2 regions of the Streptomyces gobiensis genome follow, and region 1 is predicted to be linked to the other one. Evidence: riboswitches for the same ligand, from Rfam matches in the RefSeq annotation. Region 1 holds a riboswitch; the other holds the start of a gene.
What was found. A riboswitch is a leader RNA that binds a small molecule or an ion and turns the genes downstream of it on or off. The one in region 1 is predicted to bind cobalamin.
Positions count from the first base shown of each region.

Region 2: another riboswitch for cobalamin. It lies ahead of test1122_RS12170 (ABC transporter substrate-binding protein); the one in region 1 lies ahead of test1122_RS18695 (ribonucleoside-diphosphate reductase subunit alpha).

Region 1 covers NZ_CP086120.1:3,987,916-3,992,114, forward strand. Annotated here, with positions in the region: gene test1122_RS18695 (ribonucleoside-diphosphate reductase subunit alpha) at 219-2,546, opposite strand; cobalamin riboswitch at 2,672-2,797, opposite strand; gene test1122_RS18700 (GNAT family N-acetyltransferase) at 2,852-3,358, opposite strand; gene test1122_RS18705 (CstA-like transporter-associated (seleno)protein) at 3,631-3,819, opposite strand; gene test1122_RS18710 (carbon starvation CstA family protein) at 3,816-4,199, opposite strand, start outside.
Region 2 covers NZ_CP086120.1:2,628,605-2,632,803, reverse strand. Annotated here, with positions in the region: gene test1122_RS12175 (ABC transporter permease) at 1-382, opposite strand, end outside; gene test1122_RS12170 (ABC transporter substrate-binding protein) at 379-2,055, opposite strand; cobalamin riboswitch at 2,039-2,207, opposite strand; gene test1122_RS12165 (AfsR/SARP family transcriptional regulator) at 3,465-4,199, shown strand, end outside.

The sequences.
Region 1 (4,199 bases):
TCGTGAGTATGTGATTCGGTGGGGGGCTAGCGCCCCCAGACCCCCGAAGTGTTGTGGGCACTCGGGCCGCCCGAGGGGCGGCACGGGTGGGCACAACACCCGCCCACCGGCCCGCACCGGCAAACCCCGGGGGGCCCGGGGCGAAGCCCGCCACGCGGCGGAGCCGCATATCGGTACAGCCGGGAAGGGGCGGGGCTGGGGAAAGGAACCCGCCGTTGCTACTGGCAGGACTCGCAGGACTCCGGGTTCTCCAACGAGCAGGCATCAGCCTGCCGCACAGAAACCGCACTGCTACGCGCCGACTGCGCAATCCGAGTAGCCGGCCGCGACCGCAGGTAATACGTGGTCTTGATACCCCGCTTCCACGCATACGCGTACATCGAACTGAGCTTGCCAATCGTCGGCGCCGCCATAAACAGGTTCAGTGACTGGCTCTGGTCGAGATAGGGAGTCCGGGCCGCCGCCATATCGATCAGCGCCCGCTGCGGGACCTCCCACGCGGTGCGGTACAGCGCCCGCACCTCCTCCGGAACGCCGGGCAGCTCCTGTACCGAGCCATTGGCCTCGCGCAGCCCCTCCCGGGTCCGCTCGTGCCAGAGCCCCAGCCGCTTCAAGTCCTCCACCAGATAGGCGTTGACCTGCAGAAACTCCCCGCTGAGCGTCTCGCGCTTAAAGAGGTTGGAGACCTGCGGCTCGATGCACTCATAGACACCCGCGATCGACGCGATGGTCGCGGTCGGCGCGATGGCCAGCAGCAGCGAGTTGCGCATACCGGTCTTGGCGATACGGGCCCGCAGGGCCGCCCAGCGCTCGGGCCAGCTGGGCTGAGCGTCACCGTAGTGGTCGGGGTGCAGCACACCGTGCGCCGTCCGGGTGGACTCCCAGGCCGGATGCGGGCCGTGCCGCTCGGCGAGATCCGCGGAGGCCTCGTAGGCCGCGAGCATGATCCGCTCGGAGATCCGGGTGGACAGCGCCCTGGCCTCCGGTGAGTCAAAGGGCAGCCGCAGCCGGAAGAAGACATCCTGCAGCCCCATCAGGCCCAGACCGACCGGGCGCCAGCGGGAGTTGGAGCCGCTGGCCTGCTCGGTCGGGTAGAAGTTGATGTCCACCACCCGGTCGAGGAAGGTCACGGCCGTACGGACCGTGGCGTCCAGCCGCTCCCAGTCCATGTCCCCATCCGGGCCCAGATGCGCGGCGAGGTTGATCGAGCCCAGATTGCACACCGCCGTCTCGCCATCGTCCGTCACCTCCAGGATCTCGGTGCAGAGATTCGAGGAGTGGACCACATGGCCCGGCTCGGCGGTCTGGTTCGCGGTGCGGTTGGCGGCGTCCTTGAAGGTCATCCAGCCATTGCCGGTCTGCGCCAGGGTGCGCATCATCCGGGCGTACAGCTGGCGCGCCGGGATGGACTTGATGGCCAGCCCCGCGGCCTCCGCCTTCCGGTACGCCGCGTCGAAGTCATCGCCCCACAGATCCACCAGCTCCGGCACATCCACCGGCGAGAACAGCGACCAGTCAGCATCCGCCTCGACGCGGCGCATGAACTCATCCGGGATCCAGTGCGCGATATTGAGGTTGTGGGTGCGGCGGGCCTCCTCCCCGGTGTTGTCCCGCAGCTCCAGGAACTCCTCGATGTCCGCGTGCCAGGTCTCCAGATAGACACAGGCCGCGCCCTTGCGACGGCCGCCCTGATTGACCGCGGCGACCGAGGAGTCGAGGGTGCGCAGGAACGGGACGATGCCATTGGAGTGGCCGTTCGTCCCGCGGATCAGCGACCCTCGGGCCCGGATCCGTGAGTACGACAGGCCGATACCACCGGCGTGCTTCGACAGCCGGGCGACCTGGTGGTAGCGCTCATAGATGGAATCCAGCTCATCCAGCGGCGAGTCCAGCAGATAGCAGGACGACATCTGCGGGTGGCGGGTGCCGGAGTTGAAGAGGGTGGGGGAGGAGGGCAGGTAGGCCAGCGTGCTGGTGAGCCGGTACAGCTCGGCGACGTCGGCCAGTGCTCGCTCGCTGTCGTCCTCGGCGAGCCCGCAGGCCACCCGCAGCAGGAAGTGCTGTGGGGTCTCGATGACCTGGCGGGTCATCGGATGCCGCAGCAGATAGCGGGAGTGGACGGTACGCAGTCCGAAGTAGCCGAAGCGGTCATCGGCGCCCTCGGCCAGGGCCCGCTCGACCAGCGCGTCCAGCGCCGCCGCATGGGTCCGTACGAACTCGGCCGTACGGTCCGCGATCAGCCCTTCGTGGTGGCCCACCGCCACCGACGCCGAGAAGGACACCGCGCCCTGGCCGGCGGCCTCATCCCGGATGGCGAGGGTCAGCAGCCGCGCGGCGAGCCGTGAGTACTGCGGCTCATCGCCGATCAGCCCGGCGGCGGCCTCGGTGGCCAGCGACCGCAACTCCGCTTCGTCCGACCCGGCGTTGCGGCCGCGCAGCGCGGCGGCCGCCACCTTGCCCGGGTCGGTGGCGGGCAGATCGGCAGTGAGATCGGTCAGGGTGCGCAACAGCACCGCTGATACGGGCTCCGCGGGTGCGATGGTCACGGGACGGGCTCTCCCTCGCTCGGCAGGGGCCACGAGGCTGGTGCGCGGCGGGGCGCGTACGGGCGTGCCGCAAGCAGAGCGGAGCACACCACGCAGCGTCCACCGGCCCAACCCGCGAGGCCCGGACGTATTCGATACCGTCGGCAGGTCTTCGGACTCGCGAAGGCGCATGGAAGCACCCATCGCATACCGTTGCGGGACAGTTCCGGATTCGCACCGGATTCCCCTGCGGCGACAGCGAGGACGAGCATACATCTAGTGGCGCGTGGGTCATGCACCCCCATATGTTGTGTCCGGTATACGCGTTAGGTTGACAAGTCCAGCTCGAACGTCCACAGCCTGAATCCCGGCAGCGGCTCCCAGTCCCGCTCCGGGGTACGGACAAACCCCAGCCGCCCGTACAGCCGGTGGGCCGCGTGCATGCCCTGCTGGCTGGAGAGCACCAGCCGGGTCAGCCCGAGCCCCCGCGCCCGGCTGACGCATGCCCGCACCAGGGCCTCCCCGGCCCCCCGGCCGCGCCCCTCGGGCCGTACCGCCAGCATCCGGAACTCACCTTCGCCGGGCCGGGCGATATCGGCGTACTCCCCGCCCTCAGCGACGAAGGCGACCGTACCCAGCAGCTCGTCGCTGCGGCTGTCCGCGGCCACCAGCACCTCGGCGTGCTCCGACCGCCGCCGCGTGTCGCGCAGTTCGGCGAGATAGGGGTCGGCTTCCCCGAAGTCGAGCAGGCCGTCACCCAGATACGCTTCGGCGGTCAGCTCCCCAATCTCATCCAGCTCCTCGGAGCGGGCCACTCTGATCACGATATCCATGCGCCCAGTGTGAACGAGGGTGCGTTCCCCACCCCCCGCTCCTTCCCGAAACTGGGGGCTCCGCCCCCGGCCCCCAAGTGTTGTGGGCACTCGCAGCCCCGCGAGGGGCTGTGGGTGGGCACAACCCGGCCACCGGCCCGCACCCGGCGAACCCCGGGGCCCGGGGGCGTGAGCCCCGGTTACGGGAAGGGGCGGGATACGGGGACACCCACCCACGGCACCCCGGGAACGCAGCCCCCACGGGGCCGAGCCAGGGGACCCCCGGCGGCCACTCAGCAGCAGCGGAACCCCTCCCGGGGATCCCCGTCGCGGCGGTCCATGCGGCGCCGCTCAAATTCCCCCCGGCTCACCACCACCGCCCCGGGACGCTCCCGCCGCACCCGCTCCGCATACCGCTCATACGCGGTCTCGCCGGTGAACTCACGCACGTACCACCACAGTCGCCCGATACTCAGCGTCACGGCCGGATCTCCTCCCGCTCCTCCGGGACACCGCCGCCGGGTCCCAGGCCCGCGGCCTCCAGCTCGGCCTTCTCCTCCCTGGTCGGGAAGAGCCCGGCCGGGGCGATCAGCTTGGACTCCTCATACGGCGCCTCATTGAGCTCGATGCCCTCAGGGCTCCGTACCGCCTTGACGCACACCCGCACCGCGTCAGCGATGACCACCACGATCAGCAGCGCGAACACCGCCGACAGCGTCCCCTGGACCGTGGTATTCGTAACGATCGTCTGCAGATCCGCCAGCTCCTGGCCGCTGAACTGGCCCGAGTCGATCTTCTCCTGGGCCTGCGCCCGCTGGCTGAAGAACCCGACGCGCGGGTCGCCGGAGAACACCTTCTGCCA
Region 2 (4,199 bases), 1.4 Mb from region 1:
GCCCGATCGCGACCGGCACCAGCAGCGCCGCCGCCAGCCCGGCCAGCAGCAGCGTGTTGCCCAGCCGCTGGCCGACGATGTCGGTCACCGGGCGGCCGCTGACCAGGGAGCGCCCCAGGTCGCCGTCGACGGTCCCGGCCAGCCAGTCGACGTACCGCAGGGCCCAGGGCCGGTCCAGGCCCAGCTCCGCGCGCAGCGCGGCGATCTGCTCCGGCGTACCGCCCGCCCCGCCCGCCGACCGGGACAGAATCACCTCGGCCGCGTCACCCGGGAGCAGCTCCGTCCCGGCGAACACCAGCACCGTGGCGGCGCCCGTCACCCCTGCCGCGGCCAGCAGCCGCCGCCCGCACGCGGTGAGCAACGGGTGCGCATGGCAGGTCACGCGCCGCCGATCCAGACATCGCGGTAGCTGCCCCAGCCGTCGGAAGCCGGCGGGGCGCCGCGGACGCCGCCGACCTTGTGCTGTGCGCCGTCGATCCACTGCATGAACGAGTGGATGATGTGCCCGCCGTCCTGCCAGAGCTCCTGCTGCAGATCGGCGTAGCGCCGCTCCCGCAGGCCGGGGTCCATGGTGGCGCGCGCGGCGAAGAACCGCTTGTCCCAGTCCGGACGGCGCCAGCCGGTCTCATTCCGGTCCGAGGTGGACAGCATCGTCTGTCCGTAGAACCAGTCGAGCGCGTAGTTGCCCCAGCCGCCCTGCGCGAAGGGCTTCTTGGCCCACACCTGCGACCAGTACGAGTCGGCCGGTGACTTGTCCAGCTTGATGGCGATCCCCGCACGCCTGGCCTGCTCGGCGTAGAGGGTCGCGGCCTCCAGCATGCCGGGGGAGACATCTGAGGTGTGGAGGGTGACGGTCAGCCCCTCCTGACCCGCCTTGCGCAGCAGCGACTTCGCCTTGTCCGGATCGTAGCCGCGCTGCGGCAGGTCGTCGTGGTACAGCGGAGCACCCAACCCGTACAGGTCGTTGCCCACTTCGGCGTAGCCGGAGTACACCGTGTCCACGATCTCCTGGCGGTCCACCGCCAGCTTCAGGGCCTCGCGCACATCCGGATCGCTGAACGGCTTCCGGTCGACCATCATGTTGAAGCTCTGCATACGGCCGACCGGCGACGTCACGACCTGGACCCGGCCCGCCCGCTCCTGCGCCGCGGCCTGCGCCCAGGCCAGCTCGTGCGCGACATCGGCGTCGCCGCCGAGCAGCGCGTTGAGCCGGGTGTCGGGCTTGGTGATGAAGATGATCTCCAGCTCGTCGAGGTAGGGGCGACCGCTCTCCCAGTAGGAGTCGTTCCGGGTCAGCCGCACCCGGTCCCCCGGGCTCCACCGGCCGAACCGGAACGGCCCGGTGCCGACCGGCGGATGGTCGTTGTCGAACGCGGTCGTGCCGTCCTGGATGACGTAGACGTACCAGCCCGCGAGCAGCGACGGCAGGTCGGCGATGGGCTGGCGCATCGGGACCGCCACGGTACGCCGGTCCACCTTGCGCAGCCCCTCGGCATCCACCATCGCGAGGTCCTTGGCACCCGTGAAGGAGGACTTGGGGTCGAGCAGATACCTGATGGAGTACATCAGGTCGTCGGCCGACAGCGGCTTGCCGTCGTGCCACTCGACGCCGTCCCGGAGCCTGATGGTCCACCGCGAGCCGTCGGAGTTCGGTTCGATGGACTCCGCAAGCCGGTTGGTGACCGTGAGATCGTCGTCGTACGCGCACAGCTTGTCGAAGAGGTTCTTCATCACGATGCCCGCGCCCCACGATCCGGCGACGAAGGGGTGCAGCGTGTCATCGCTGGAGCTGGCCCCCGAGACCACCGCACGCAGCCGGCCCCCGCGCCGGGGCTCCCCCGCGCCGGTGGGCGAGGTCTGCCCGGAGGCGCACGCGGTCAGGCCACCGCCGAGGGCGAGACCGGACGAGGCGACCGCCAGCCCACGCAGAAACGCGCGCCGGTTGACCTGATGTGCGGGGGAACGTACAGAACTGGGCAGCGCAAGGCGCGCCCGGGCAGGACCGACCATGGTGGACCCGTCTCCATCCTCGTGGAACCACTGGGCTTGCACCACGGCCGGTCTCCTGGCTTCCAGCTCACCGCTCCCCCACGCCTTCCCACGCCCTCGGGCGCAGTGGCACAGATGCAGGGGAGCTCCCTGGTCACAGTGGCGGGACCGCACCGGATCCACACCGGTTTCCCGTAACCGCGGCACGGACAACATAGCCAGCCCAGCCGGTCCATGGGGAGTGTCACTGCTCACCAGCCCCCAGCGGCGCCGGTCAGAGCGGGACAAGCCGGACCCGGCAACCGAAGCGCCACGGGGGCTTGCGCCACCACACCAGCGCCCGCGACATCGCCGTATCGACACCGGACTTGGGGACCGTTTCGACCAGCAACACGCTCCGAGACTTCCCAATGGCCACCGCCCTCGATACTCGGACACCCAGGCCCTATCGTTGCAGGTCAGGAGTCACTCCTCGCGTTTCCGACCACTTATCGGACATCTTCTGGCGACGAAGGCCGAGCTAGGCGCCGATTATTCCCAGGGCACCCGCAGCACCGCTCGCGAAGCGAGTTCGCTGAGGTTCGCACGGGTCCCCGGGCGGCAACTGCAACCACGGCACGACGAGGTCCCCAGCCGCTGAGCTGTCGGGGCTCTTGCTCAGCCCGGTAAGGCTGGGTGGAGGATGCGAAATTCGAAACTCGTGGGGGGTTGCCCCCCACACTTTCCAACTGTTCGACAGGGCGTCCTGAGGTGATCAAGGTTGTCCTGATCTGCGGCGGAGTCGGTGGTCTCCTGGCTTCCGGACGGTGCTGGGCGTGCCTGAATGAGACAAGAACTGAGACCATGTGGTCGATTGCTGCTCGCTTATACGCCCTTGACGACGATGGCGTGCTTGTGGCCGTGCAGTGTGACGTCGGTCAGCAGGTGAAGGGCTGCGCGGGCCTCGTCCTTGCCGATGTCGGCAACCCGGACGCGGGAGATCACCCAGCCCCAGCGCGCTGTTCGGTGGTCCTGCTGTCGTATGCCTCGATGAATGTCGTAGGGGAGGTCATTACCTCGGTTACTCCGCGGGTGCGAGGCCGAGCCGGGGATCATCTTGTAGGTCGCCGCGCACCACGAGAGCGAGTGCCTCGCAGTCGAGCACGAAGACGTGCGGAGGCCTGGCACTGCCGCCGCGCTTTTTCACGCGGCCTTTCCCGAACAGCCGGACCCAGCCTTATCGCTCGGTCCAGGCATGCCTCCACCTGGTGCAGGATGAAGGGCATCGGCTCTAGTCTCGCTGTTCAGAGGTGCCTTCCGTCTCGCCGATCACCTGCCGGAGTAATCGCCTCGTGAGAGGCACGGGGCTAGGATCTGTGAACCGAGGGGGAAGGAAGTCCGCACCGACGCCCGCACGGTGTCCGACGGAACGGGGCAGGGGCCGATGACCACGGGCCCTCGCCTGGGGCCAGGCAGCAAAGAGGGGGGATGCGCGGGTGGGTTCTGAGCAAGGTCTTCGTTTTCACGTCCTTGGGGCGGTGGAGGGCTGGGCCGGGGACGCGCGGTTGCGCCTCGGCGGCGTGATCCAGGAACGCATACTCGTCACCCTGCTGCTGGAGTACGGCAGGTTAGTCCCGGTCGCGCGGCTCGTCGAAGCGGCCTGGGACGAGCTGCCGCCGTTGAGTGCCGAGCACCAGGTGCGCAAGGCGATTTCAGACCTGCGCCGACGTATACCGGGCGGCGCAGGGGTCATCGTCACCGATGGCCCCGGCTACCGCGCTGAGTCGGCGGAATTCGGACTGGATCTGAGTGAGTTCGCCCGGGGGCTGCGCTTGGCGCGGGAAGCCGTCGCGGAGGAGCGCCGGTCCGACGCCGTCGTCGCGTTGCGCGAAGCGCTGGCGCTGTGGCGAGGCCCGGTCATGGTCGGCCGGGGCGGCAGGGTGATCGAGGCGGCCGCGATCGTATGGGAGGAGCGACGACTGGCCGCCAGCGAGCAGTGCTTCGAGCTGCGCCTCGCGCTGGGAGAGGCAGGTGAGCTAGTAGGTGATCTGCGAGCGCTTGTGTCGCAGCATCCGCTGCGGGAGGCCCCGCGCGGGCACCTGATGCTGGCCCTCTATCGAGCGGGCCGAGGAGTCGAGGCACTGGAGGAGTACGGTGCGGTGCGTGCTCTTCTCGCGGAGGAGCTGGGTATCGACCCGGGCGCCCGGCTTGCCGGGTTGCACGAGGCCATA